DNA from 4 places in the Paraneptunicella aestuarii genome. Region 2 is predicted to be linked to each of the others. Evidence: predicted binding sites of a transcription regulator. Region 2 holds the regulator's gene; each other region holds the start of a gene.

Region 1 (7,286 bases), 1.5 Mb from region 2:
CACTTAGGCTTCTCTTTTGGCGAGAGCTAAAAGCCCCCTTTGACCCTCAGGTATTATGCGGTATTAGCAGTCGTTTCCAACTGTTGTCCCCCTCCAAAAGGCAAATTCCTAAGCATTACTCACCCGTCCGCCACTCGTCAGCAAAGAGCAAGCTCTTCCTGCTACCGTTCGACTTGCATGTGTTAGGCCTGCCGCCAGCGTTCAATCTGAGCCATGATCAAACTCTTCAATTAAATATCGAAATAATAAATTTTTGGTTAGCACTCTTCTAACGAGTGCCCACACAGATTGTCTTATTGAATTGTTAAAGAACAGTTGCTTTCGAAGACCCTCACAACCTTGGCTGAGAACCCCTCGAAGCGGACGCGCATTCTACGTCATCCGTATCATCTGTCAAGCGTTTTTATTTAACTTTTTTCCTTGATGATTTTCTGAAGACGGACATCCTTTTTTCCAGCGTATTGTCAGGGCTATTTGCTCTGTTTTCTGCTGTTCGTCTCAGCGAGGCCGCGAATAATACAGCCATTTTTTGGTAGTTCAACAGTTATTTTTAGATCTTGAATCAAGTGCTCAATAATCATTCAACCAGGGTTAAGTGAGGGGTTATTTATGCTATTTTTGCATGTATGCTTATCCATCGCTAAGCAGGCTGGTGTTATTTAAATAATAAAGTAATATAACCACGCTCCCTTTTAATAATAACAATACGCTAGGTACACACATGAAATCTTCTTTATTTAGAGATGTATCCGTCACAGTCATCATTGCTCTTATCGGATTTTTTATTATTTCGTCCGTTCCTGATATGGCTAACAACATCACATTTGCAATTGGTGCCGTAATTACGGGCATTGTTGTTTCTGTATTAAATAGCAATTCTTCTGAAAGTGTTGAAGACTCAGATGATAACGAAACAACCACACTCTATATTGGCAACCTTGCCTATAAAGTAAATGAAAGTGCTATTAAAAAGCACTTCTCAAAGCTGGGATATGTAAAGTCGGTTCGGCTTATGCAAGATAAGCGCACTGGGCGGAAAAAAGGATTTGGCTTCGTTGAAGTTGCTAATGATGTCGCAGATAAAATGATTAACGAATTTAACGATACAACATTTTATGACCGCACGTTAAAGGTACGCTTGGCGAAAGAACGTAAAGCTCAAGAATAATATTGCTTTAAATATAGAAAAGGCGATTGAAACTATCGAGTCTCAATCGCCTTTTTCTTATCTGCTACTTTTATATAGTCAGTTTTAGCCTTCACTCACAGATGAACTACCTTGCTCACCTGTTGTTTCAGCTCGAGGAAGTCCCTGCTGTAATTTTTGATTAAAGGAATTGAACTGATTAATCGCTTCAAGCAGATCATCCGTTTTTATCCCTTTTACTTTGCTCATTAAGCCATTGACCAAATTGTTAAACTGAGAATCATCCAACAATAACTCTTTAGATTTTTCCATGACATCCATCATGTCTTTCAGATAATCCGCGATAGGCTTGATCTGCTTCATGGGTTGCTGCCCTTGCGAACCTTCACCTTCATCGTTGTAATGAGATACCGTTCCGTATGTTTGCACTACTTGAAGTTGTTCTGTTTTGGACAGCTGTAATGCATATCCGGAAATCTCTTGCTCATTGAAACCTAACTGCAATGCTTTATTGAATGCAGCTTCAACGTCGTTAGAGAAAAATGATTCGGCCAAGTCTTTTACATCGCCAACCAAATCCGCAATTGCGGTCATTTCGTCTTCGTCCAACTCGCCTTTAATATTAAAAGCGATACCACTACGCTCAAAATAATTGAGCTCTTGGAGCAAATTGAGCTTGTTTTCTTGTGGTGAAGCTTCTTGTGGTGAATTGCCCAGCTCAGCATTTTTCGCATCCACAGGGGCTGCACTATTTTGACCGTCACTTTCAGCCGCCTTCGCCGTATTAGTAGACGTTGACGTGTCTTTCTCAGCTTGCTGTTTATCAGCTTCGTCTTCTGATTTTTGATCCGCTTTATCTTTGGCTTTCGGTTGTACCAATGGGATTTGAGTAGAATCAATTAGCTGCTGATTTAACTCTAAACGACGAATATCTTCAAAGCTGATGCTGACTTCATCACCATCTTTGGTCGTAATATGGATCTCACCCGCTTCGGTTCGACTATAACTGACTGACTCACCCACAACCTGAAGATTGTCTTCTTCACCTTCCGGCTTACCAAAAATTTCCGAACGCAGTTTTTCGATGCCATTCTGGATCAACTCAAGACTTTTATTAATGCCTTCATCAATTTCAGCATTCATAAAACCGGCAAGGTCTTTGCGTGCCATATCTACGCCTTTTAAGACACCAGATGTGGCCTGCTCGAACATTGTAGTTAATTTCGCTTCATCAGCGCCGCCCATTTTGGCCGCTTTTATAGCCCCTCCAACAAAGTTAAGCACATTCTTCGCAATTTCTTCAAAATCGAAAAATGACTCTTTTTGCTTCGGCTTTTCAAAGACAGGCTTACCATTGCCAATGCTGATGGTTTGACTAAAAGAAGCACTTAAAACTTTTACACCGATTAAGGCTTTAGAGTTAGCGGTACTTAAAGAAACCTGGGTTTCTTGAACGCGCGTAGCTTGTCTTAAGCCTTCTTCCTGTAATTTTGTTTTAAGTTCTTGATTAGGATGATTATTCTGAGCCTTCTCTCCCGAGACAGACTTTATTTCGCCTAAATTCATGATTGTAACCTCACATACCCTCATCTTTGATTATCGACCATGAGCGCTGATTTTTTAATCCGGAATGCAAAAAAGGCGATATTTGCATTCCGATTATTGGATATAAGCTCCGAACATTGACCTGAATAAGTAAACAGCTACAATCTCCGCCCTTTGATTATAACAACTCACTCGGCAGGAAATAGGTAACTGTATATGCGCCCAACGGATATAAACCCGGATCAATATGACCAGCTCTTACAAGAGAAAACCGCGCATATAGAATCTCTGTTTGCAGATTTTACTCCGCCAAACATTGAAGTGTTTGCCTCCCCTGTGTTGCATTATCGTATGCGCGCTGAATTTCGAATTTGGCATGATGGCGATGACATTTTTCACATCATGTTTGATCCTGAAACAAAAGATAAATACCGCGTCGATCAATTTCCTCCAGGGTCTGTGTTAATCAACAAAGCCATGAAACGAGTGTTGGAAGAAATAAAAAGCAACGACACTTTGCGTCGCAAGTTATATCAAATCGACTACCTTTCCGGGCTCAGTGGCGAATTACTTATTAGTTTGGTCTACCGCAGACCTTTAGATGCAGCCTGGCAGGAAGAAGCCAAGAAGCTGCGCTCAAGGCTACGAGAAGAAATGCATGTTGATCTCATTGGACGCGCAAGAAAACAGAAAATCTTGCTGGACAGGGATTTCATTATTGAAAAGCTACCTGTCGACGGTCACGAATTCACTTTCAAACAAATAGAGAACAGCTTCACTCAACCTAATGCTGCGGTGAATTGCCACATGATACAGTGGGCGAAAAAACAGTCTCAAAATACCAATCACGATTTACTTGAATTGTATTGCGGTGCAGGAAATTTCAGCTTGCCGCTAGCACAATGCTTTAACAAGGTTCTGGCAACGGAAATCGCCAAATCATCAGTTCAAGCGGCACAGTTTAATATTGAGCGCAATGGCATAAGTAATGTAGATATTATTCAAATGTCTAGTGAAGAGCTCTCGGCTCACATTGCAACAGGCGTGAATGCCAAGAAAATGAAAGGCATTGAATGGGCTGATTATAATTGCCAAACGGTATTAGTCGATCCGCCTAGAAGCGGTTTAGACGCCGACACGCTTAATCTGATCAGGCAGTTTGAACGTATTATTTATATTTCCTGTAACCCTCTGACGTTAAAAGAGAATGTCAGTGACTTACAAGATACTCATGAAATACAGCATTTTGCTTTATTTGATCAATTTCCTTATACGCATCATGCAGAAGTTGGGATTTGTCTGGTTAAGAAATAGTGAGCCTTGAATAATACGACTAAAAATAATAACTAAGCGGCTTCATCGCCGATATTTCCGTTTTTAATCTTCTACTTTTAGAGCTCGTTTACGCTGGCACAACTGTAAAGCCCCCAACATAATAAAACGCAGTTGTGCTTCAACTCTTTCAGATATTTCTTTACGTTCCAGTTTGTTTGCATCAATCGCTTCAGCTCCGGCACTAAATACGATTCTCACCATTGCTTCAGCTTGCAACTGTGCATAAGGCTGAAAAAGCTCGGTATGATTTAGCGTGTAATCGGTGAGTTCTTCAACAAAATGCTGCATTTCCCTGGCAACGGCGGCTCGAAACGCGGGAGAAGTCCCTGTATGTTCACGTAATAACAAACGAAACACGTTGGAATTGTCCGCGACATATTCCATAAATGTAGAAACTGACGTATGAATAACGCCACCGCCGGACTCAATTCGAGAGCGCGCTTTTCTCATTAATTGACGCAATGCCAACCCAGCTTCATCCACCAAGGTTAACCCTAATTCATCAATATCCTTGAAGTGACGATAAAAAGAAGTAGGCGCAATTCCCGCTTCACGGGCGACTTCTCGTAGACTAATGCTAGACAAACTTTTATGTGCATCCAGAAGATGAAATGCAGCATCAATAATAGCGCGACGGGTTTTTTGCTTTTGAATGCGTCGGTTTACGGGTCGATTCACGGGTGTTTGTCCTTCTTGGAATATCATAGGATCTTCTGATATCGCAAAAATGTAAAGACGTTGTTGCGCAACTTCATATTGCCATTTAAAATTGGCGTACACTTGTAAACTGAAAATTAGCTATCATATGAAAAAACCACGTCTTATTGTCCTCAACCTTATGGTCTTCATAATAACCGGAGCTATTGCTCTAATCGGCGTACCAATTGAAGGTGTACTAAATGGTTTCGACAGCGTGGAATTGTTTACGACTGTATTTTTAATTTACTTCTCAGGCATGTCGATTACTGCCGGATACCATCGTTTATGGTCGCATAAATCGTACGAAGCCAATTCCATTGTTAAATTTGTGTTTGCCGTTGGCGGCGCCATGGCATTACAAAACAGTATCTTACATTGGTCTTCAGATCACCGTGTACATCACAAACATGTAGATGACAATGACGTAGATCCTTATTCAGCCAAACGTGGCTTTTGGTTCTCACATATAGGCTGGATGTTACGTGAGTATCAGCCGCACCGCTACTCAGATTACAGCAACGTGAAAGATCTTAAGCGTGACAAAATCGTCATGTGGCAGCACAACTATTATCTTCCCATTATGTTATTCGCCAACTTCGGTATTACCGGTTTTATCGGCTGGTTAAATGGCGATGTACTTGGCATGATTTTAATTGCGGGCGTTTTGCGTTTGGTTGTTGTTCACCACGTTACTTTCTTCATCAATTCTTTGGCTCATATCTGGGGCAGACAACCATACACAGACAAAAACACTGCACGTGATAATGATATTTTGGCCTTCTTCACATTTGGTGAAGGCTACCATAACTTTCACCACATATTTGAATACGATTATCGTAACGGAATTAAATGGTGGCAGTGGGATCCAACCAAGTGGTTGATTAGAGGTTTGTCTTATATTGGCTTCACCAAAAACTTGCGTAAATGCCCGGAAGAACGCATTGAGAAAGCCAAGTTGGAAATGCAGTTTTTACGTGCAAAAGCCAAGATTGCCAAAGTACCTAACAAAGACGTATTAATTGCTCGCTTGCATGAAGAATACGACGAGTTAGCCGCCAAAATGACAGAGTTCTACAACGCCAAGAAAAGTTTAATGGATCTTAAACGTAAAGCCTTGTTGAAAACCTATGAAGGCATTCAATTAAACTACAAATATAAAGAGCTCAAAGCCACTCTCGCAGTGAAAAAAGATAAGTGGCTGGAACTGTGTCAACAACAACTCCAATACGCTTAATTTAAAAGCATTACTTGGTCTTGAACGCGATTGCAGGTATCTTGTGCTACTTTTAATGGCATTAGTAGCACAAATACTGCAAGCAGTTCATGACATCCAAGAAGTCTCCAACACAAAAACGTATCACAAAACCCAAGTATCAATTTGACGCTCTGGTAATAGGCACGGGCCCAGGTGGTGAAGGGGTTGCAATGCAGCTTGCCAAAGCTGGCAAGAAAGTCGCTATTATCGAGCGACACCATTCCGTTGGCGGAGGTTGTACTCATTGGGGAACGATCCCGTCCAAGGCGTTGCGTCACTCTGTCAGCCGTTTAGTTGAATACAACGCAACACCTCTATTCAACGATAGCGAAGAAACGCGACGACTCACTTTTGAGCAGATCCTCAGTAGTGCTTCTGCGGTTATCCGTAAGCAAACCATTTTGAGAAGAGGATTCTACGAGCGTAACCGTGTTCAGGTTATTCACGGGGAAGCATCGTTTGTGGATTGCCATACGCTGGAAGTCCATAGAAAAGATTCAATGGAAACGATAACGGCTGAAAAAATCGTTATCGCGACAGGCTCTCGCCCGTACACTCCAAACAATGTCGATTTCAACCACCCCAGAATATACAACAGCGATTCGATCCTATCGCTGAACCACGATCCTCAGCATATTATTATCTATGGTGCTGGCGTTATCGGTAGTGAGTATGCGTCGATTTTCAAGGGATTGGGTGTAAAGGTCGACCTGGTAAATATGAGAGAACGACTACTATCATTTCTTGATGCAGAAATCTCCGACACCTTAAGTTATCACCTTTGGAACAGCGGTGTTGTTATCCGTCACAATGAACAGTACGAATCCATTGAAGGCAAAGACGATGGTGTTGTCCTTCACCTGAAATCAGGCAAAAAGATGAAGGCTGATTGCTTACTGTTTGCCAATGGGCGTACAGGTAACACCGATATGCTCAAATTAGAAAATGTGGGATTAACAACAGACTCACGAGGCCAGCTAAATGTCGATCATAATTACAAGACAGAGATCGACAACATCTACGCTGTAGGTGATGTTATTGGCTATCCGAGTCTAGCCTCAGCCGCCTATAATCAGGGACGCTTTGCTGCCGAAGCCATGCTAAATGGTGAGTGCCATGCCAGTTTGGTTGAAGATATTCCAACTGGTATCTACACCATTCCAGAAATCAGTTCTGTGGGTAAAAACGAACAGGAACTGACTTCACAGAAAATTCCCTATGAGGTTGGCCGAGCTCAGTTTAAACATTTGGCCAAAGCCCAAATAGCCCATAATCTGGTGGGCAGCCTGAAAATACTCTTTCATA
Region 2 (7,286 bases):
TGCCCTTTGGCACGTTCAATAGTGCCAGGCTTACGGCGCAACCATTCTCGCAAGTAGAATAGCGGTATCGCTTTTGAACGAACAATCATGGTTAGCTGTCCGTCAACAGTATTGGTTTTGCTCAAATCGACATTCAAAATTTCATTGACTGAACTCAATGGCAACGCGAAGGTTTGTCCACCGACAATAATCATCAATGTTGGCAAAATAGCCAGTGTGAGTGGAACCTTGATTTCAAGTCTGGTGCCCACTCCCATTTGAGAATGGATATTGATCGAGCCGTTTAACTGATTAATTTTGGTCTTAACAACATCCATACCCACGCCTCGACCAGAGATATCGGATATCTCGGTTTTGGTCGAAAAGCCGGGGGCAAAAATCAAATTGAACGCTTCAATATCAGACATACGAGCGGCTGCATCTACGTCTAAGACGCCACGAGCAATCGCAATACTCTTTAATTTCTCAGGATCCATACCCTTACCATCATCTTCAATGGTTAGTAATATATGATCCCCTTCCTGAGCTGCCGCCAATTTGACAGTACCGGTACGAGGCTTACCGGAAGCAGCACGCTCATCGGGCATTTCAATACCGTGGTCAACAGAGTTACGCACCAGGTGAACCAATGGATCAGCCAATGCCTCGACCAGGTTTTTATCTAAATCGGTTTCTTCACCTTCCAGCTCAAGAACAATTTCTTTCTTCAAGCTGCGAGCCAAATCTCGAACAACACGAGGGAAACGACCAAATACCTTCTTGATCGGTTGCATACGAGTTTTCATGACAGCTCCTTGCAAATCCCCGGTAACTACATCCAGGTTTGCAATGGCCTTGCCCATATTCTCGTCATTAATATTAATACCTAGGCTTAACAGGCGGTTACGCACCAACACCAGCTCACCAACCATATTCATAATCTGGTCAAGGCGCTTGGTGTCTACACGAACCGTTGTTTCAGCTTGAGGAGGTGGCGCGGCGCCTTTCTTGTCATCCTTCTTAGGTCCAGTAGCAGGTGCTGATGCAGCTGGACTAGCAGCGGCGATACTTTGAGTAGCCTTCACTTTATCAGGTTCTGACTTACTTTCAGGCGCTTTTACAGGCTCAGCTTTAGGAGCTGCGGGCTTATCCTTGGGCTTGGTTTCAGAAGGCTTCTCAGATTTAGGCTGAGAGGGTGCTGTGACACTTGGACCTTTACCTTGACCATGAAGTTGATCCAGTAAAGCTTCAAATTCATCGTCAGTAATATCTTCGTCTTCACCAGTGGAAGACGCTACAGGAGCAGGTTTAACTTTGACTGGCTCAGGAGCCTCATCGTCCTCGGAACCGAACTTGCCCTTACCATGTAATTGATCCAATAACGCTTCGAATTCGTCATCGGTAATATCTTCATCGACATGACCTTTAGGGGAAGGGCCTTTTTTACCAGCCTCTTCATCCTTACCTGGGGCACCGTTAGGTCCATGAAGTTCGTCTAATAGTTTCTCAAATTCATCTTCGGAAATTTCGTCAATACCGCCATCACGACTATCAGAAGAGTCATCATCTTCACCAAATAAATCAAGCCCCAGATCGTCATCATCAACATCAGGAACTATAGGTGATGATGCAGGCTCTGGCGCAACAGAAACTTCTTCATCCTTGCTTTGAGGTTGACTCAATCTATGCAGGGTTTCCAACAATTCAGGAGACGCGGGTTGTAAAGGCTCTCTGGATTTGACACTTTGGAACATTTCAACAACAACATCTGTTGCCTGCAGAATGACATCCATTAATTCAGGAGTTAGCTTGCGCTGTCCATTACGCATTACGTCAAAAACGTTCTCTGCGCCGTGACAAACATCTACCAGTTCAGTCAGCGATAAGAAACCCGCCCCACCTTTTACAGTGTGATAGCCACGGAATATCGCATTCAACAAATCTGAATCTTCGGGATTATTTTCCAGATCGACGAGTTGTTCTTGTAGTTGCTCCAGAATCTCTCCGGCCTCGACCAAAAAGTCCTGAAGGATATCCTCGTCCAAGTCAAACGACATATATCAGTTCCCCCTAGAAACCCAAGCTTGAAAGAAGATCGTCAACATCATCCTGACCAGTCACAACATCATCTCGGCTTTCGGCGTCAATAATAGGACCTTCAGGAGATTGGGCTGCTTTCTCTCTCTTTTCTTTTTTAGAGGTTTCACTCACCTCTGGCTCACCGAACACTTTTAATACGTTAACCAGGCTGTCTTCAACTTCCTTCACCAACTCAATAACTCGGCGAATGACCTGACCGGTTAAGTCCTGATAGCCTTGAGCCATCAACACTTCAGTTAGCAAGCCTGTTAATTGGGAAGAGTCATTACTGGACTCTTCCAGAAACTTATCAACACTATGGCATAATGCTTTAAATTCACCCAATTCCAATTGGCGAGACATGAGTTTCTTCCATTGGGGAAGAATACCATTAATATCAGCGCACATTTTCTCGGCAATGGGCATACTACTTTCAACAGCATCCATGGTTTGGTTCGCTGCCTGCTCGGTAGTTTCAATAACATAGTTTAGACGAGACTGAGCATCGGGAATGTCTTCTGTCGCCAAGTCAGCAATTCGAGAATCAATGTTGAAACTATTCAATGAATCGTGCAACTGGCGTGTCAATTTTCCGACTTCCGCAAACAATTCCATGGAATCCTGAATTTTAGTCGCTTCCAACAAGGCGGTGGCGGCATCGTTGTCGCCAGCTTCCAAAAACTCAACTAATTGTTTGGCGTCGTCTAACGACATAGGTGCATTTGTAGCGGAGCTCATAAGACTTCACCTCTGTATTGCAGGTTCAGCCGGAACTAACCCAAGCGCTCAAAAATTTTGTCAAGCTTTTCTTTCAAGGTCGCAGCTGTAAATGGTTTAACAACGTAGCCATTCACGCCAGCCTGAGCCGCTGCAACAATCTGTTCTTTCTTAGCTTCTGCTGTCACCATTAAAACAGGAGTATGTTTCAAATTATCATCAGCTCTGATTGCACGAAGCAAATCAATTCCTTGCATACCAGGCATGTTCCAATCTGTTACCACAAAGTCAAAATCGCCTTGTTGTAACATCGGCAGAGCAGTGCTTCCATCGTCTGCTTCTTGCACATTGGTGAAACCCAAGTCTTTTAATAAGTTTTTAATGATACGTCTCATTGTCGAAAAGTCGTCAACAACAAGAATTTTCATATTTTTATCCAAAACCGCCTCCAAAAAGGACCAGACCAACAGCTATTATTGTACTTATTTATTCTGCTTGCCAAGCCTGCATACGAGATTTAAGTCTAAGCATTGCCTGACTATGTATTTGACTGACTCGAGATTCACTGACTTCCAATACTTCACCAATCTCTCTGAGGTTCAGTTCCTCGTCATAATACAAAGAAAGTACTATCGCTTCACGCTCTGGCAAGGTTGTAATGGCATTTGCCAATGCCTTCTGGAACTCCCCCTGCATTAAATCATCCAGAGGGCGATCACTACCTTTATTATTTTCCGTTGTTAATACATCTTCCGTGACACCCAAATCTTCAATTCCCACCATTTTGCCTGAATTTACTTCATGCAGCATTTGGTGATATTCATCTAATGATACGCCCATTTTCTCGGCGATATCAGTATCTTTTGCATCGCCTCCGGTTTCGCGCTCAACAGCATGAATGGCTTCAGCTATGGCACGTCCATTTTTATGAACGGAACGAGGTGTCCAATCACCTTTACGAATATCATCAAGCATAGCGCCTCGAATTCGTATCCCGGCGAAAGTTTCAAAGCTGGCGCCTTTACTTCCATCGAAGTTACGCGCAGCTTCCAATAAGCCAATCATGCCGGCCTGAATTAAGTCTTCAACAAGAACACTGGCTGGCAATCGAGCCATCAAATGGTGAGCAATACGCTTTACTAATGGTGCGTGTTGCTCGACCAATTGCTGCTTATTATCTAATTGTTGATACGCCGCTGCTTTGTTATTCACGCTTGGTCACTTACCGCCTGTTGTTTCACCAACTGTTCCAGGAAAAACTCCAAATGACCTCCTGGTTGTGCAGGAATCGGCCAAGTCAATGCTGTTCTGGCCAAATTCATAACTGCCACAGAAGCTGGCGAATTGGGAAACGCTTCCACTATAGCTTTTTGCTTACGTACCGCCTTGCGAATATTTTCATCATAAGGAATGGTCGCAACTAATTCCAGAGCCACATCCAAAAATCGGTTTGTTACTTTGGATAGTTTAGCAAATAACTCCTGACCTTCTCGTACATTTCGCACCATATTGGCAACAATCTTAAAACGAAACACACCATGGTCACGATTTAATAACTTCATTAATGCATATGCATCGGTTAAGGATGTTGGTTCATTACAAACAACAACCAACACATCCTGCGATGCCCGGGCAAAGCTTAATACCATGCCGGAAATACCCGCCGCTGTATCAACAATAAGTACATCAACAGGTGTACGTAATTCACTAAACGCCCTTATTAAGCCAGCATGTTCTGCGGGCGTCAATTCAGTCATAGACTGTGTACCTGACGTTGCTGGCGCAATTTTAATTCCGTGAGGGCCTTCTACAAGAATTTCGTCCAGAGTACATTCACCAGACAAAACATGCGAAAGATTTTTCACTACACGCAATCCCAGCATAACATCGACATTGGCTAAGCCCAAATCGGCATCTAACACCAATACGCGTTTACCTAATTTAGCCATTGAAATAGCAGTATTCAAGGTAATGTTAGTTTTACCAACACCCCCTTTTCCGCCTGTAACGGCAATAACTTTAGTTAAGCTAGGCTGGTTCATTTTTCTCAAACTGCTTGCTTGATCCTCGATCATACTGCGACTGCTGATTGTTTAAATTGTTCTGCCGTAGTATGCGGTAAACAGTATTTTTTATAAAGCTTTGCTGCTGCCGATACCAAATATTTTGCTTCTGCCAACTTCAAATCTTCCGGAACCCGCTGCCCATCAGTCAGGTAACTCACAGGTACCCGCTTCTGAATAGCAACACTTACTGCTTCACCAAGGCTGTAACATTCATCCAACTTTGTAAATATACAACCTTTCATCATATCTTGCTGAAAAGCTGTAAAAGTTTGTTCAAGCACTTGCCTTTGAGTATTCGCCTGAACCACCAGATACATATTAATATCAGCATTTGTTTTACTGCTCAATGCTTCTAACTGTTTGATTAATCTGGTGTCTCTTTGACCAAACCCTGCAGTATCTATTAATACTAATCTCTTATTACGGAATTGATACAAAACATCTGATAACTCTTGTGCGTTTGATGCTTTTTTAACCGGACACCCCAGAATTTTGCCGTAAGTTGCCAGTTGGTCATATGCCGCAATACGATAACTGTCAATTGTTACCATAGCCACTTGATCTGCGCCATGTTTTTGTGCGAATTGTGCAGCTAATTTCGCAATTGTTGTTGTCTTACCGCAACCGGTAGGGCCAACCAAAGCAACAACACCTCCTTTTTCAAGGATATCGTTAGAGCCTGTTTTCAAGCGGTTAGCCAATAATTTAAGAATAAACAACCAGGCTTCACGCTCATCACAATTCTCAGGCGCATAGGACACAACCTCTTCCGCCAAGTCACGGTTAATTCCCATGTCTAACAAGCGAGAGGTTAAATAGGCTTGTAAAGGATGACTACGCTTCTTTTCCTGATTAATAAGACCAGATACCTGAAATTCCAAGACATCTCTTAAAGATTTTAATTCCTGGCGAATATCATCCATCGCACTGTTGCTAACAGGCTCTTGTGGCAAATCACGTTTAGTATGGGCAGACATCGCCGTGACGTTACTTGCAGGTTCTTTCGATGTGGCTACCGACATTTTCGCTGCAGCTGCTGGCTGATAGGGAGCACGTTGATTTCTCAATTCAGGCACTTCAGCATCAGCAGATTGAGTGCCTGTTGCTTTATATTGCTTTTCCAACAAGGCTTTCAAACTATCGGAGCCCGATTCGCCAATGACTTCACTTAATGTAGGCGAACGCTTTCCTTTAGGAGCGACAGGCGCTTTAGCCAATTCAGGAATAGGATTAGACGCAACTGGCTTAGGCGTACCCATTTTTGGCGCTGGCTCTTTGTCGTAAGCTGCGACAATCTCAATACCATCACCCACTTTTTTATTTGACATGATAACGGCGTCGCCACCTAGCTCTTCTTTTACCTGATTTAGAGCGTCGCGCATGTCTTTACCATAAAAGCGTCTAATTTTCATACGTCACCTTCGTACTTTGGTCAGCTTATTGCCCAATAGAGCTGACAATCTTAATTTGCTTGTCGTCAGGAACTTCTTGATACGACAACACATGCAATCCAGAGATACTATGTTTCAAGAATCGGGAGAGAACCGGACGTAACATGCCCGATGTCAATAATATGGCAGGCTCACCTTCTAGCTCTTGTTGCTGTGAAGCCTCTGATATTGAGCTCTGGAGCCTTTCAGCTAATCCAGGTTCGATGCCAGCGCCATCTTCTCCCCCAGCTTGCAACGACTGATGCAACATCTGTTCCAACTCTGGAGCCAAAGTAATGACAGGTATCTCTTTATTGCCGCCATTAACCTCTTGAAGAATCAAACGTTTCAGGGCGATACGGACTGCAGACACCAATACATCAGGGTCTTGGCTCTTAGGCCCATACTCGGACAAGGTTTGAATAATGGTACGTAAATCACGGATCGGAACACCTTCATACAATAGCGTTTGCAATACGCGCACTACGGTACTTAGAGGAAGAATGTCAGGCACTAAACCTTCAACCAGTTTCGGATTGCTCTTGGCCAGCATATCCAACAATTGCTGTACTTCTTCATAACCCAACAACTGATAAGCGTTATTCGTTAACAACTGGCTTAAATGCGTAGCCACAACAGTAGCCGCATCCACAACGGTATAACCCAATGTTTGAGCATGTTCGCGTTGCTCAGGACGGATCCAGACAGCATCCAATCCAAAGGCAGGATCATGAGTCGGTGTGCCATCCAGCTTACCAAAAACTTGTCCCGGATTAATCGCCAACTCGTCATCATGGCTAATTTCCGCTTCACCTACGCTAACACCCATCATAGAGATGTTGTAAGTATTCGGGGTTAAATCCAGGTTATCGCGAATATGTACAGGTGGAATAAGGAAGCCCAGCTCTTGCGACAATTTCTTACGTACGCCTTTAATACGTTGCAGCAATTCACCACCTTGCGCTTTATCGACTAATGGAATTAAACGATAGCCCACTTCCAAACCAATGGTGTC
Region 3 (7,286 bases), 1.7 Mb from region 2:
AACACTGTCATTGCCAGAGAATAGGGTTCCTGTCCGGAAGAACAAGCGGCGCTCCAAATTTTCAGAGGCTGTTTGCGATCCTTAAACTTTGGAAAGATTTCTTCGGCTAAGAGCTGAAAAGGGTAACTATCACGAAACCATAGGGTTTCGTTCGTGGTCATCGCATCAACCACTTCATCAACCAATCCTTTGCATTTTTCATTGACCACTTCATCAACGACATCAGAAAGGTTGATATAACCATGCTTACGCATTAATGGTGAAAGACGACTGCGCACCAAATACTGCTTGTTTTCTCCAAGCACAATACCACAGCGTCGCTCCAGAAAATCTCTAAAGCGCACATAATCGCCATCACAAATCTGTTTATCTGGCACTACGTAAGATTCCTATAAAAAGCTTAATGCCAACAGCGAAGAACACACCGCTTTCAACAAATAGACAGGGTAAGCACCCGGACAGGTGCTTACAAACTTACAACTCATATGAGCGAAAACGAATTCCTAACAGCCTAAAGCATAGACGTATTAGCTAGCATCCATCCACTTTTGAACTGATGCAGCCAATTCATCGGGGTGAAATTTAGCAATAAAGTCGTCTGCACCGACCTTTTGAACCATTGCCTGATTGAAGACGCCACTCAACGACGTATGCAATATTACATGAAGTTTAGCTAACTCAGGCGTACTTTTAATTTCAGCGGTTAAGGTGTAACCATCCATCTCTGGCATTTCAATATCTGAAACCAAAACAGCAACTTTATCTGTTATATCTCCAGTTTCAGATGCGATCTCTTTTAATCTGACCAACGCTTCCCTTCCATCTTTAGCCATCTCAATATCCATACCCAAGCTAGACAATGCCTTTTTAACCTGGCTACGGGCAACAGATGAATCGTCTGCAATAAAGATGATCTTACCGCGAGGGTTTTCTACATGGATATTTTCAGCAAACTTTTGACTCACTTCAGCGTTAGCTGGAGAGATTTCATTCAGAATTTTTTCAACATCCAGAATTTCGATAAGTTCTTTATCAACTTCTGTCACTGCCGTTAGATAACTAGCCTTCCCCGTACCTTCCGGTGGAGGCATTATGGATTCCCAGTTGATATTAATGATACGTTCAACCGATGAAACCAAAAATCCTTGAACCGTTCTGTTGTATTCAGCAATAACAATAAATGCGTTACTAATATCCTGTATCGCTCTTCCCCCTGTTGCCAGGCTCATATCGATAACAGAAATGGTTTGTCCACGAATATGCGCAACACCACGAATCAATGAATTTGATTTGGGAATGCTGGTTAACTGTGGACACTGCAATACTTCTCGCACCTTGAATACATTGATTCCATAGCGCTGTTTGCCTTGTAGCTTGAATAGCAATAATTCAAGTCGGTTTTGGCCTACCAATTGGGTGCGTTGATTTACTGAGTCTAATATTCCAGCCATAAATTCCTCGATTCGAGTCAAACAGGCGCAAAACTTGCAAACAAAACTTTAATAGCCTTTGTTGGTGAATAAAGTTTTGCATACTGCCTGAATATTGACGTTATCAATATTTCGTAAGTTGCCTTATACAAAAGCATAGCCAACTTGAAGACAAACGAACATGAAAAATATACCTGAGATGATGAAAATATTAAAATATTCCTTACTCGGTCTTGCGTTAGCGGTTCAAGGTCACAGTGTTGCACAAGAAAATCCTTCGCATCAACTTGTTGTTGAGGCTGCAGAATCCTTTGTTCGCAACAATATTCCCCAAACGGATGACTCAATTATTACCGTTGAAGCTAATAGCATCGATCCCAGGTTAAATATTCCAGTGTGTCCATTACCATTAGAGGTTTCTAATAGCTCAGGCACACTCATGCAAAGCAATGTCACTGTAAAAGTAAGTTGTCCAAGTAACAATTGGTTCATTTATACAGTAGTTAATGTTAACGAAGTTCAACCTGTGGTAGTTCCTAATACCGCATTATCTCCAGGAAGTGTGTTAACAGCCGATGATTTAGATGTTGTACAGGTTGATAAGAAGCGCTTGCGGGGAAGTACCTACACTAGTGTAGAATCCTTGATTGGCGCGCGCTTGAAACGACGCAGTCGGCCAAATCAACCGATCACTCCAAACATGCTGTGCTTTGTTTGCAAAGGGGACTCTATTGTTATTATGGCGGAAGTATCAGGTATGAAAATAAAAACTTCCGGAATAGCTGAACAAGATGGCAATATTGGTGATACAATCCTCGTTAAGAACCGCCGCTCCAAGAAGGTTATTGACGCGAAAGTAGTCAGCGTTAATCAGGTACAGGTGCATATCTAGTGAAGTCTGCTAGAATGCTGGTTAGCAGTAATGTAAAAGCAAATGTACAAGGGCTTGCGGCATTCCGGGGCAATCTATTGCCGACACCTTTAAATATTGTAAAAACCCTAAAGTTAATTAGAGTTATGCCGATACAAAGGCTGAGGTAATCAAAGTAGTGGAAAATAGTTATGGCTATCAATAATGTAGGCAACACAAATCACAAGCCTCAGTTGGAGAGTCAGAAACTCAATCAACAGCAGCAGGCTCAAAATCAGGCAGCAAGTGCCCAAAAAGCACAAGCTAATGCCGTTGCAGCACCTAGACAAGATTCTGTGTCATTGACTCAGTCTGCCCAGCAGATGACTCAGGTACAGAAGAAAGGCACTGACGCACCAGTGAATCAGGAAAAAGTGGATAAGCTGAAAAAGGCTATCCAAAGCGGGGAATACCGCATTAATCCTGAAGCACTTGCACAGAAAATTGCGAAACTGGAAGCCGACATGTTCGGGCTGTCTAAGAACTAATAACGTTAAGAGCAGTATCCTGAATGTCATTAACTGAAGTCATCACACAACAAATAGCTTTGCTTTCAAAGCTAAAAATGTTGCTTGATAGTGAGCTTCAATTAATCAGCACTCGTGATGCTGAGGCGCTATTGAATTTGGTTGAACAAAAACAAAAAGTGTTAAACGAAATTCAAGAGCAGGATCAACGTATTTCAGAATTGTATGATCCGAACAAACCTCAGTCAGATGAAGTGTCGGCTCTTTTTGAGCAAGCCAAGTCTTTGCTGGAAGATTGTAAATACAGCACAGAAGTGAATTCTAAAGCCGTTGAACAAGGCCAGCTTCGACTAGAGCACCTGCGTAAAGTGCTTATTGAAGCGCGTAATCGTGAGTCAATGACCTACGATAAAAGCGGTCGCGCTCAAGGTGGTACCGCGCTAAAAGGCATTAAAGCCTAGTTTATCTTTCCTTTTTCATCTCCCTTTTCATTTTCTTCTCTACATCTAATATAGAATACTTCCTAGCTATCCAGTTCATACGAACCAATCGCCTAATACGAATCAAGAGATTAATACGAATTAGCCCTGTCTTGCTTAAATAAGCTGATTTGATCTCTTCTCCCATTTTGATTCTTCTACAAATTTAATCATGGCTCTTTGATACCATAAGAAGGAGAAGACCATCATATTTGTTTAGATAAAAAAAGCCCCACCGTACAATGTACTGGTGGGGAACGCTGAAGGAAGGTTTTAACGAAAACCAAATACCAAAATCGGACTAATCTGCTTTTCAAAACGATTAGAAGTAAGTCACGTCCTTAATGCGTCTTGGACGAGACGTTGAAATGTAAATGTCGTATACCTTTCTAAAATCCAGGCTTAATTCCGTTGCATAGGTGTCCTCACCAACGGGATAGGTTTTCACCACTTCTGCCCCACGAATAATGCCTTGCACAGTGGATTTCAAATTCGTATCTGTCATTACCAAGTTAGCTAACGATTGATTGCCGCCAATCTTTTGGCCATACACTTGCTCAGTTAACTCTCGATAGGCATCAAGCTTTGACGCTTTGATTGCCATCAACATCTTTATAGAGTCGCTTTCGCCAGGTTGAGCTGAAACAGGGGCATATCCAACTGCAGTGAGCACAGGATATGATTCGGGTTCAACGTATTCCCATTCCACCTGCTTATCAAAAACCGTCGAACACCCGCTCAAACCGAGTAATCCAACCAATAAACACACCTTGGCATTCATAATGCACCTCTATTTAGCTCAGACAGCGACTACCACTTGTTCTAAACAGCCGCTAAATGTAAACGTCAATGAGCCGACACTTATATCATCTGCACCAACTCAATTTTCTTTAGCCAAGCAATACCCATGCCTAAAAAGACAAGCATTACCATAAATTTAATATTTTTTCTGAATCTTTGTCATTTCGGTATGAAAAATGCTTACTCCCCATCATGCTAACCAACATCGGTTAATAAGCGTCATAAATTGATACATCAAGTTATTAATTAAGCACGATGAGTGCCATGACGGTGAAATTATTGAAATGGTAACGTTATGAATAAACTGATTAAGTTCTGGTTATTATTGAGTCTGTCATCGCTAAGCTTTAGCAGCTCCGCTATTTGGTTTGAGGCGACCGGCCAAGCCGCCATCCATAACAATAACAAAGAAATGGCCAGGCAGCGTGCCACGCAAGAAGCCATTCAACAGGCACTACTTTTTTCAGGAGCCTCTGTGCGTAGTGTGCAAACCATGGCACACGGCTTACTCAAAGATGACCGCTTTGAAGTGCGTGCCAGTGGTGAAGTCAGCAGCATCGAATTGGTTAATGAACTGATAGAAGATGACTATGTCACAGTCACTATCCGAGCTGACATTTTTCCTCAGGACACTCAATGCAAATCCTCAGATTATAAGAAAAGTGTTATTACCACCTGGTTTCCGCTCGAAAACCGTCAACAAGCCGCTTTTGGCAACATTTTCGACATCGGCCAACCCATTGCTGGTTTATTAAAAGAAGAGTTTGATATGTATTCCCGATACGCCGGGATCACCAAAGTCGAATCCTTCTACTTCTCCCCTCATGAACAACAAGTTCAACACCGAGCCATGGATATCGCTCGCAAAAATGGAGGGCAATTTGTATTACTTGGTAGTGTCAAAAATCTGAGCATAGAGGAAGCAGAAGAATCCTACAGCGATTATTTGACGTTTTGGAACAGCAAATCCCCTACCCGCAATATCGCTTTTCACATGAAGCTTATCGACGGCTCCACTGGCGAATTACTCATGGACAAGATATTTAGAAACCGAGTTGAATGGACATTCGACCGTTTTGAATCGGTTGACGTTCGTAGCGGTAAATTATGGGATTCCGCCTTTGGTAACGGCGTAAAACAAATATTGCAAGACATCGCTCAGGAAGTCGATGAAACCGTCAGTTGTATACCCGCCTATGGTCGAATCATAGAAGTAAGAAACAATCAGGTCGCAGCCAATATTGGTTCATCGCAAGGCGTAAAACAGGGGGATGAATTAAAGATCTTCCAAATGCGTCAGTTCTTCACCCCAACCGGCGAACCTCATTACCAGTACGACATCCACCCTGTCACTATGGTGGTCGCCAAGGTCTACCACAATTCATCCGTATTACGTCCTAATAACGGCATGCCTTTGGCAAATATTCAACCAAACGACTTCGTGGTCAGGCAGTAGCACTTTTCTTATACACAGCCTCATGTTTACAATAAAGGCATGAGGCTATTCCTCAAAAAGTCCCCATAGTTTAATGGATAAAACAAGGTCCTCCTAAGACTTAGATGCAGGTTCGATTCCTGCTGGGGACGCCATGACATAGTGTAGAATTTATCATTAACACCCGCTAACTAACCTGATGTATTGATGTTCTCCCATTTTGATTGTTCTACAAATTCAATCATGGCACTTTGATGCCGTAAGAAGGAGTATAGAATGTGAGGTGGCATGACTATCAAGCGACTTTGTCGCAATAACGATATGAATAATACTCTGCCATAAAAATCAGCTCTGGAACCAAGACAAATGAGATAAAAATTCCACTTTTTCCAGTCTCAGTTCCACGGTAATTAACACTCAGATAAAAAAGGATTGTCCAGATTAGCAGAGAGATTCCTCAACATACTTTTGGCTTTTCGTTGTCTCTGGTGAAGTCAAAATCACACCATCTAATATTTTAAGCTGAGTAGTGGCTCTGTCTGCATATCGTGATTCATGTGTAACCATACAAATAGTGGTGCCATTTTGATTTAGCTCATCAAGCACATCCATGATTTGGTCACCGGTATTTGAATCCAGGTTACCGGTTGCCTCATCAACCAGCAAAATAGCGGGCTCTGCCACCAATGCGCGGGCAATAGCAATGCGTTGTTGTTGACCACCAGACAATTGATTGGGCTTATGCTGGCTGCGATGAGTCATGTTTACCATTTCCAGGCACTTATCTACACGCTGCTTGATTTCAGAGACACTCAGTTTAGTCTTGCTATAACGCAGAGGTAACGCAACATTGTCAAATACGGAAATTTCATCAATCAGGTTAAAAGACTGAAAGATAAAACCAATTTTGCTATTTCTGATCTCGGCAGCTTCATCCAGTGAAAGGTTCTCCACATTGACACCTTCAATCAGATACTCGCCACTAGAAGGGATGTCCAACAATCCAAGTAAAGATAACAAAGTGGACTTACCACACCCTGATGGGCCGGAAATGGAAACATAGTCACCAGCTGAAATCGTCAGGTTAACATCTTTAAGTGCATGAGTTTCCATATCTTCTGTTTCAAAGACCTTGGAGATGTTTTTCATTTGAATTTTGATGTCGCTCATGATGCGTTTCCTACTTATAAACTTCTAACTTTATTTAAGATTTAATGGTTAGTTCTGATGTAGTATTTTTCAGATTAGGTAAATCTGAAATGATAAACACATCACCCACGTCTGCACCGGATATGATTTCAATATAGCGGCCTGCCTGACGCCCCAATTCCAGAGTCCGAAGATGCGCCGAAGAACCTCCTGTATCTAATCTGTATAAAGAAATTTCACTGTAAGGCTGGACATTCGCAGGACGTTTTATGTAATAAATTTGCTTTAATGTATCCGCTGTAATAGTAGCGTCTACGTTTAGCTGAGGTCTGGCACTGGCAGGCAAATTAGCGGGCAATGCAATTTCAATTTCTACCGTATTGTCCTGCACTATAGGATCTATGCGGGTAACCTTACCAGGAATTCGATCCTGTCGAGTGTTGATCATGGCACTTTGGCCCACAACCACTTGTTGAACCTGACTTTGAGACACTCTGATAAGAGCAATCAAATCCGTCACACTACCAATTAAGGCGATTTCCTGTCCAGACGCTAAACTTTGACCAAGTTCCACTGAAAGCCGTTGCAGAACGCCAGTAAAACCTGCTTTTACCT
Region 4 (7,286 bases), 1.7 Mb from region 2:
ACAGTCGCTACTGTTGTATTAGCCAATCCCAAACCAGAAGCACCGTAGCCACCTGAACGGGAAATGTTTACTGAAATAGTTTGACCAGCATTCGCACCAACAAGGAACGCAGCTGAGAAAGAACCATTCAAGATGTTGTTGCCCGCAAATTGAGTGTTTTGTGCTACACGGCTGATTTCAGCTTTAAGTGCAGATACTTCTGTTTGAAGCGCTGTACGGTCAGCAGAAGAGTTGATACCGTTTTGTGACTGAACAGCCAATTGTCTGATACGTTGCAAACCACTTGTAACCTCGCTCAATGCACCTTCAGCAGTTTGTGCCAAAGAGATCGCATCGTTTGCGTTACGAACAGCCTGGTTAAGACCCTGGATTTGAGACGTCATACGATCCGTAATTTGCAAACCTGCAGCATCATCAGCAGCACTGTTAATACGGAAGCCTGAAGACAATCTTTCAAAAGAAGTGCTTAATTGTGTTCCAGAGTTGAACAACTGACGTTGTGCATTCAAAGAAGACACGTTGGTGTTTACATATAAACTCATGATAATACCTCCTGAGAACTGAATCGGATGACACCTCTATCATCACAGGTCAGTTCGCCTAATATTCAACATCCGAAGATGTCGCCTCACTAGTAAACTGTTATTATTGAATCCAGCTACCTCTAACTAAATTCAAACAGTTAAAATACCCCTCAGCTATAGTTATCGACGCCCACTAAAGATTCTTTAGGAAAAAAATCAAAAAAATTTAAATATTTTTATCTTTATGTTTTTAAAGGAGTTTATTTAATGATTTTAGTGAGTTTGAGGACCACACCAGAAAATCGACATTGACAGGTATTAATGACTTGGCAGATATTTAAAAAAGAATTTAGTGAATTTTTGTTGTTTTGAAACTTTGGCACGATACCTGCTTTATTATTTTCGTGAACAAGTTGAATCGGTCACAACAACAAAAATTTGACAGTAAGACAATGTGGCTCCCGAATGTGAATCCTTGCACATTTAAGATTACGGAAGATTTGAAGGGAAATGATGGGAATACGGACGTAAAAAAGCCGGGTCAAATGACCCGGCCAACTTGCTCACGTTAGGAGTTCGAGCAAAAAATCGGTTCTAGTCCGGCTAGCAGGTATAAAGAATTTGAAACTGGCCTCTCAACCTACTTCTACACTCTTAATCCTGTTGGCCGGCGTTTCCGGGGTTGGCCTCTCACTTCCACCCTTATAGGAAACGCCGTGTTGGCTATTAACCCAGAAGACTCAACGCAGCTTGCGGTCTTTGGTTAGCCTGGCTCAGCACAGTTGTACTCGCCTGTTGTAAAATCTGATTTCTCGTTAATTCCGCTGTTTCTACCGCAAAATCGGTATCTTTGATACGTGATCTAGCAGCCGATACGTTTTCGGAAATACTACTCAAGTTTCTAATTGTAGACTGAAAACGGTTCTGTATCGCACCTAAATCTGCTCGTTTACTACCAATCGTCGATATCGCGGCGTCAATCGAAGCTATGGCAGCCGAAGCTCCTGGTGCAGTGGCAACGGTTAAGTTCGCCAAACCTAATCCAGACGCTCCAAATCCACCGCCCGAGCGAGAAATATTAACGCTGATAGACTGACCGGCGTTTGCGCCAACCAGGAAAACAGCCGAATACGTTCCATTAAGAATAGTGACACCTGCGAACTGAGTCGTCGAGGAGATTCGACTAATTTCTGCTTTTAATGCCGATACCTCTTTCTGCAGTGCCAATCTATCGGCAGATGAGTTAATACCATTTTGCGACTGCACCGCCAACACACGAATACGTTGCAATGCTGTAGTAGTTTCAGCCAGTGCACCTTCTGCGGTTTGCGCCAAAGAAATGCCGTCGTTCGCGTTACGCACAGCTTGGTTCAAACCTTGAATCTGTGCCGTCATACGGTCTGAAATCTGTAGACCTGCTGCATCATCTTTTGAACTGTTAATTCTGAATCCTGAAGACAAACGTTCAAATGATGTACTTAATGAATTGTTGCTATTAAATAACTGTCTGGTCGCATTTAGTGACGATACATTGGTATTTACATATAAGCTCATGGCTTTTCTCCTAACGTTTTTACCTTGATTTTGTTATTTGTTTTATTCAAGGTTGCTCAGTTTTTTTAATTGTTGGCACACTATGTGCTTTTTAGTTTATGTCTGACGGTTTTCTGACAGACAATTAGCTGGGCATTTAAACAACAAAAGCCTATGCTAAAAGGGAGCGTTTGCTCTGGCTGACTTACAGGATTGATGGCCTAATACCTCAATACCTCACTACCTCCTGGCGTTGGTTCTGTGAGTCAGCTGTTACCCCAGAAGCCACGGAATAACCCGGCAATCCTTGCCTCAATACATAGTCTTTAAAAAATGTCCGGTAATAAAACGCTTGCGATCTTTAGTCAGGTGCAGCTTTTCCCCGTTATTTGCTACCCAACTTTTCCTTTTATTTTTCGATAGTTACTGTATTTCCTTACACCGTAACTATCGTTCAAGGAAGCTGTCTATCTGGATTAACCACCCAGTAGACTTAATGCCGCTTGTGGTCTTTGATTCGCCTGACTCAGCACCGTTGTACTCGCTTGTTGCAAGATTTGGGTACGGGTCAATTCTGCCGTCTCGACGGCAAAGTCTGTATCTTTGATGCGAGATCTTGCCGCTGATACGTTCTCTGAGATGCTGCTCAGGTTACGAATGGTTGATTGAAATCTGTTTTGAATTGCACCAAGGTCTGCACGAACACCGCCGATAACAGAGATTGCACTATCAATTGCGGTGATTGCTGCCGATGCACCTTGCGCTGTCGCTACCGTCGTATTGGCCAATCCCAAACCGGATGCACCATAACCACCACCAGCACGAGAAATATTGACGCTAATTGACTGGCCTGCGTTGGCACCTACCAGGAATACAGCAGAATAAGCTCCATTCAGAATAGTCACACCGGCAAATTGAGTTGTTGAAGCAATACGGCTGATTTCAGCTTTTAATGCAGACACTTCTTTTTGTAGTGCCAAGCGGTCGGCTGATGAGTTGATACCGTTTTGTGATTGAACTGCCAACACACGAATACGTTGTAAAGCAGTAGTTGTTTCAGATAACGCACCTTCTGCGGTTTGCGCTAGCGAAATACCATCATTTGCGTTACGAACAGCCTGGTTTAAACCTTGGATTTGGGCAGTCATACGGTCTGAAATTTGTAGACCAGCTGCGTCATCTTTTGAACTGTTGATTCTGAAACCAGAAGATAAACGTTCAAATGCTGTACTTAATGCAATATTTGAATTGAACAATTGGCGTGTCGCATTCAACGACGACACATTAGTGTTTACGAATAAGCTCATTTTTGTTTCTCCTAACGATTTTTATAAGCAACAGACCAATTGTTATTTTTGTTTGTGGTCTGGTTGATAAGGTCTGGTTTTTATTGTTTTTTTATTGACTCTTATCTTGGCTCTGGCTTGTTATTTTTGTTAATTGCTCAGTGCCTTTGCTCTATGTATCGTCGAGAAGCAAAAATTACTTTAGAAAAAAAATAAGTTTTTTTGAATAGTCTTATTTTTCAATTAGTTATAAATAATATTTTGTAGCCTATTGGTGATTAATTTGGTGTATTTTTCTTCTTTTCAGTTCGTTTTTTAAAAGGTTGGCCGGGGATTTTCCCCGGCCTATGCTCACGATTGGAGTGAGTGAGCGTTGCTCTGTTCTGTCTGACTTTTACCTCTTCCTGAAATCTACCTCCTGGCGTCCTCAGTTCAGACAGAACTTTTAATGAGCGATTATCCTAACAATGACAATGCAGCTTGAGGACGTTGGTTCGCCTGACTCAATACAGTTGTACTGGCTTGTTGGATGATCTGGTTACGAGTCAACTCAGCAGTTTCAGTTGCGAAGTCAGTATCACGGATACGTGAACGAGCGCCTGATACGTTTTCAGAGATGTTACTCAAGTTACGAATAGTAGACTGGAAGCGGTTTTGCAGCGCACCCAAGTCAGCTCTGGTAGCTCCGATAGTAGAAATCGCTGCGTCGATAGAAGCAATCGCGGCAGAAGCACCAGCATGAGTCGCAACGGTAGTGTTAGTCAAGCTCAGACCAGAAGCACCGAAGCCACCAGTACGAGACAAGTTAACAGAAATAGTCTGACCTGCGTTTGCACCAACCAGGAAAGCAGCAGAATAGCCACCACTTAGTACGTTAACGCCTGCGAATTGAGTTGTTTGTGCAACACGGCTGATTTCTGCCTTGATTGCTGATACTTCTTTTTGCAAAGCCAAGCGGTCTGCAGAAGTGTTGATACCATTTTGTGATTGAACAGCTAGTTGACGAATACGTTGTAAGCCATTTGTTACCTCACCTAACGCACCTTCAGCAGTTTGCGCAAGAGAAATAGCATCGTTCGCGTTACGAACAGCTTGGTTAAGACCTTGAATTTGAGAAGTCATACGATCCGTGATTTGCAAACCAGCAGCATCGTCTGCAGCGCGGTTAATACGGAAACCTGATGATAATCTTTCGAATGAAGTGCCTAAAGCATTTCCAGAGTTGAATAATTGACGCTGTGCGTTCAATGAAGATACGTTGGTATTTACATATAAACCGGACATAACTGTCCCTCCTACACTCTTAATCTCCCAGTGCTTTTCTAAATATACACTGGTACCTGACGATAATAATCGTCATATGGTTAATAAAAACAGTAAGTTACCTAATAGTATTTACTGTCACTGGCTCTCTCGCTTAGGTTATCGACGCAGCCAGATTTCCCTTTAGTAAAAAATCCAAAATTTCTTCATCTGTGAATTTTTCAAGTGCCAATTTTCTGACTATTAAGGAAGATAAATGCCTGATAACATGCGGCTTATCGAGCAATTTAAATTGCGTAAAAAAGATCTGAAAAAATGAAAATAGAGTGGGTAAAATCGATCTGGCAATCACCTCGCCACAATGCATTTACCGATTTATGTGAATTCAAAAATGAATATTTCTGTTGTTTTAGAGAAGCAACAAATCACATTAGCGCAGATGGCAGAATCAAAATTCTGACTTTGGACGAAGAAGGCGACAAAATTTGGTCTGATACTTTAACTGTTTCCAAAGCCGATTTAAGAGATCCCAAACTAACCATTGCTCCTGATGGTCGTTTAATGCTCATCAGCTATGCGCGATTTGCTGATGAAGAAAATCGTACTCGATGGACGCGTTCAATGGTTTGGTACTCAGTGAATGGCAAAAGCTGGTCACAACCTCAATTTTTCGGCCCAAGCTACTGGTGGCTTTGGCGCTTGAGATGGTATACCAACAATGCTTATGGACTGGCTTACAACAGAGTAGAGCAAGCACTGGATTTATATGCCGGCGTTCCAGGAAGAACATTTGAACTCAAAAAAGCCTCAGTAATGAGCTTACAAAAACATGGCCTTGGCTATCCAAATGAATCAGATATCCATGTTGATAACGACGGTGTCATGTATGCTTTGATCCGCAGAGATGCTGATTCTTGTACAGCGCAATTAGGCCGTTCAAAGCCCCCTTATACTCAATGGCAATGGCAAGATCTTGGTGAATACTATGCCAGCCCGGTAATGCAACCGCTTAACTCTAACACCCTGTTAGTATCCGGCAGACAATGGTTAAATCGTCAACCAAGAACCGTGGTTTCAACTCTTGAATTAGATTCTGGAAAATTGACACGTCAACTGATACTTCCTTCCGCTGGCGACAATGCCTATCCAGGTTTGGTTATCCATGATGACCATGCTTTGCTGAGCTACTACTCCACTCATGAAAATCAGCGCTGCCAGATCTATTTAGCCAAATTAAAATTAGAAAACGATTAGAAATAAGGAGATGGCAAGGAATGTCCTTGCCATCGCCACTCACAATCAATTTATTTATTTGAATAATGTGCGTAACTGCTTGGCTGCGGTCACCATATTTTGCAAAGCAGGTATCACTTCTTCCCAACGACGAGTTTTCAAACCACAATCAGGATTGATCCAAAGCTGTTTCACCGGCAGTTTTTCTGCCGCCTTTTGCAGTAGAGAAAGCATCTCTTCCACGCTTGGAATATTAGGTGAATGAATATCGTATACTCCCGGGCCAATATCATTGGGGTACGAGAAACTATCGAAAGCGTCCAGCAATTCCATATCGGAACGGGAAGTTTCTATGGTAATCACGTCAGCATCCAGGCGTGCGATGGATTCAATGATATCGTTAAATTCGGAATAACACATATGAGTGTGAATTTGGGTGTCGTCTTCCACACCATTGGCGCACAAACGAAAAGCATCAACCGCCCACTGTAAATACTCATGCCAATCGGATTTTTTCAGCGGCAATCCTTCTCTTAGTGCCGCTTCATCTATCTGGATCATACGAATCCCCGCCGCTTGCAAATCCTGTACTTCATCACGAATAGCTAATGCAATTTGCTTACAGGTATCAGCTCTCGGTTGATCATCTCGCACAAAAGACCAGTTAAGAATAGTCACAGGCCCCGTTAACATACCTTTCATGGGTTTGTCGGTAAGCGACTGCGCATATCGAGTCCATTCAACCGTCATGACCTTCGGACGAGAAACATCTCCAAAAATAATGGGCGGCTTAACGCAACGGGAACCATAGGACTGAACCCAACCAAACTGGCTAAACACAAATCCATCCAGTTGTTCACCGAAATACTCAACCATGTCATTACGTTCGGCTTCACCATGAACAAATACATCCAGATCCAGTTCTTCCTGTTTCTGAATGCAATCATCAATTTGTGATTCGATGAAAGACTTGTACTCAGCTTCGCTCAATTCTCCTCGTTTAAAATCTCGACGAGCGCGACGGATCTCTTTGGTTTGCGGAAAAGAACCGATCGTTGTTGTGGGAAAACGCGGCAAGTTAAAACGAATATCCTGTTTTTCTCTACGCACATCATAGGTACTTTGGCGCTCATAATCAGCAGAACTGACATTTTGCATACGATGTTGCACAACCGGGTTATGAACTCTGGAAGAACCTTTACGTAACGCAATGGCTTCAGCGTTATCAGCCAGCTCTACTGCAACCGATTGCCGCCCTTTTTTCAACGCTTTTCCCAAAATACACAGCTCTTGAAGCTTCTGTTTTGCAAAGGCTAACCACTGCTTAATGTCTGGTTCGATATGTTGCTCAACATCTAAATCAACCGGAACATGCAGTAATGAACAGGAGGGCGCTAGCCAAAGCTGGTTTTGTCTTTTCAGAGCAATAGGCTCGACCCAATCCAGT

The links. Region 2 encodes FliA, which starts transcription of late flagellar genes. Its sites were predicted from a motif close to CTAAAGNTNNNNNNNNNNNNGCCGATA; they were not measured.
Region 1: the regulator FliA is predicted to act here: its motif matches at 2,745-2,771, upstream of KIH87_RS03040 (DUF5610 domain-containing protein).
Region 3: the regulator FliA is predicted to act here: its motif matches at 2,430-2,456, upstream of flgM (flagellar biosynthesis anti-sigma factor FlgM).
Region 4: the regulator FliA is predicted to act here: its motif matches at 4,767-4,793, upstream of KIH87_RS03760 (flagellin N-terminal helical domain-containing protein).

The regions. Positions count from the first base shown of each region.
Region 1 covers NZ_CP074570.1:713,308-720,593, reverse strand. The annotation lists rRNA gene KIH87_RS03050 (16S ribosomal RNA) at 1-233, opposite strand, end outside; gene KIH87_RS03045 (RNA recognition motif domain-containing protein) at 722-1,168, shown strand; gene KIH87_RS03040 (DUF5610 domain-containing protein) at 1,253-2,713, opposite strand; gene trmA (tRNA (uridine(54)-C5)-methyltransferase TrmA) at 2,909-4,006, shown strand; gene fabR (HTH-type transcriptional repressor FabR) at 4,070-4,705, opposite strand; gene KIH87_RS03025 (acyl-CoA desaturase) at 4,833-5,960, shown strand; gene sthA (Si-specific NAD(P)(+) transhydrogenase) at 6,050-7,286, shown strand, end outside.
Region 2 covers NZ_CP074570.1:4,091,246-4,098,531, forward strand. The annotation lists gene KIH87_RS15805 (chemotaxis protein CheA) at 1-2,036, opposite strand, end outside; gene KIH87_RS15810 (protein phosphatase CheZ) at 2,050-2,796, opposite strand; gene cheY (chemotaxis response regulator CheY) at 2,832-3,215, opposite strand; gene KIH87_RS15820 (RNA polymerase sigma factor FliA) at 3,262-3,987, opposite strand; gene KIH87_RS15825 (MinD/ParA family protein) at 3,984-4,850, opposite strand; gene flhF (flagellar biosynthesis protein FlhF) at 4,847-6,253, opposite strand; gene flhA (flagellar biosynthesis protein FlhA) at 6,279-7,286, opposite strand, start outside.
Region 3 covers NZ_CP074570.1:895,115-902,400, reverse strand. The annotation lists gene KIH87_RS03685 (CheR family methyltransferase) at 1-377, opposite strand, end outside; gene KIH87_RS03680 (chemotaxis protein CheV) at 528-1,451, opposite strand; gene flgA (flagellar basal body P-ring formation chaperone FlgA) at 1,612-2,322, shown strand; gene flgM (flagellar biosynthesis anti-sigma factor FlgM) at 2,493-2,828, shown strand; gene KIH87_RS03665 (flagella synthesis protein FlgN) at 2,852-3,268, shown strand; gene KIH87_RS03660 (LPP20 family lipoprotein) at 3,609-4,067, opposite strand; gene KIH87_RS03655 (flagellar assembly protein T N-terminal domain-containing protein) at 4,383-5,543, shown strand; tRNA gene KIH87_RS03650 (tRNA-Arg) at 5,603-5,677, shown strand; gene KIH87_RS03645 (ABC transporter ATP-binding protein) at 5,964-6,692, opposite strand; gene KIH87_RS03640 (efflux RND transporter periplasmic adaptor subunit) at 6,727-7,286, opposite strand, start outside.
Region 4 covers NZ_CP074570.1:916,401-923,686, reverse strand. The annotation lists gene KIH87_RS03775 (flagellin N-terminal helical domain-containing protein) at 1-542, opposite strand, end outside; gene KIH87_RS03770 (flagellin N-terminal helical domain-containing protein) at 1,251-2,078, opposite strand; gene KIH87_RS03765 (flagellin N-terminal helical domain-containing protein) at 2,534-3,364, opposite strand; gene KIH87_RS03760 (flagellin N-terminal helical domain-containing protein) at 3,800-4,627, opposite strand; gene KIH87_RS03755 (hypothetical protein) at 4,922-5,860, shown strand; gene metE (5-methyltetrahydropteroyltriglutamate--homocysteine S-methyltransferase) at 5,915-7,286, opposite strand, start outside.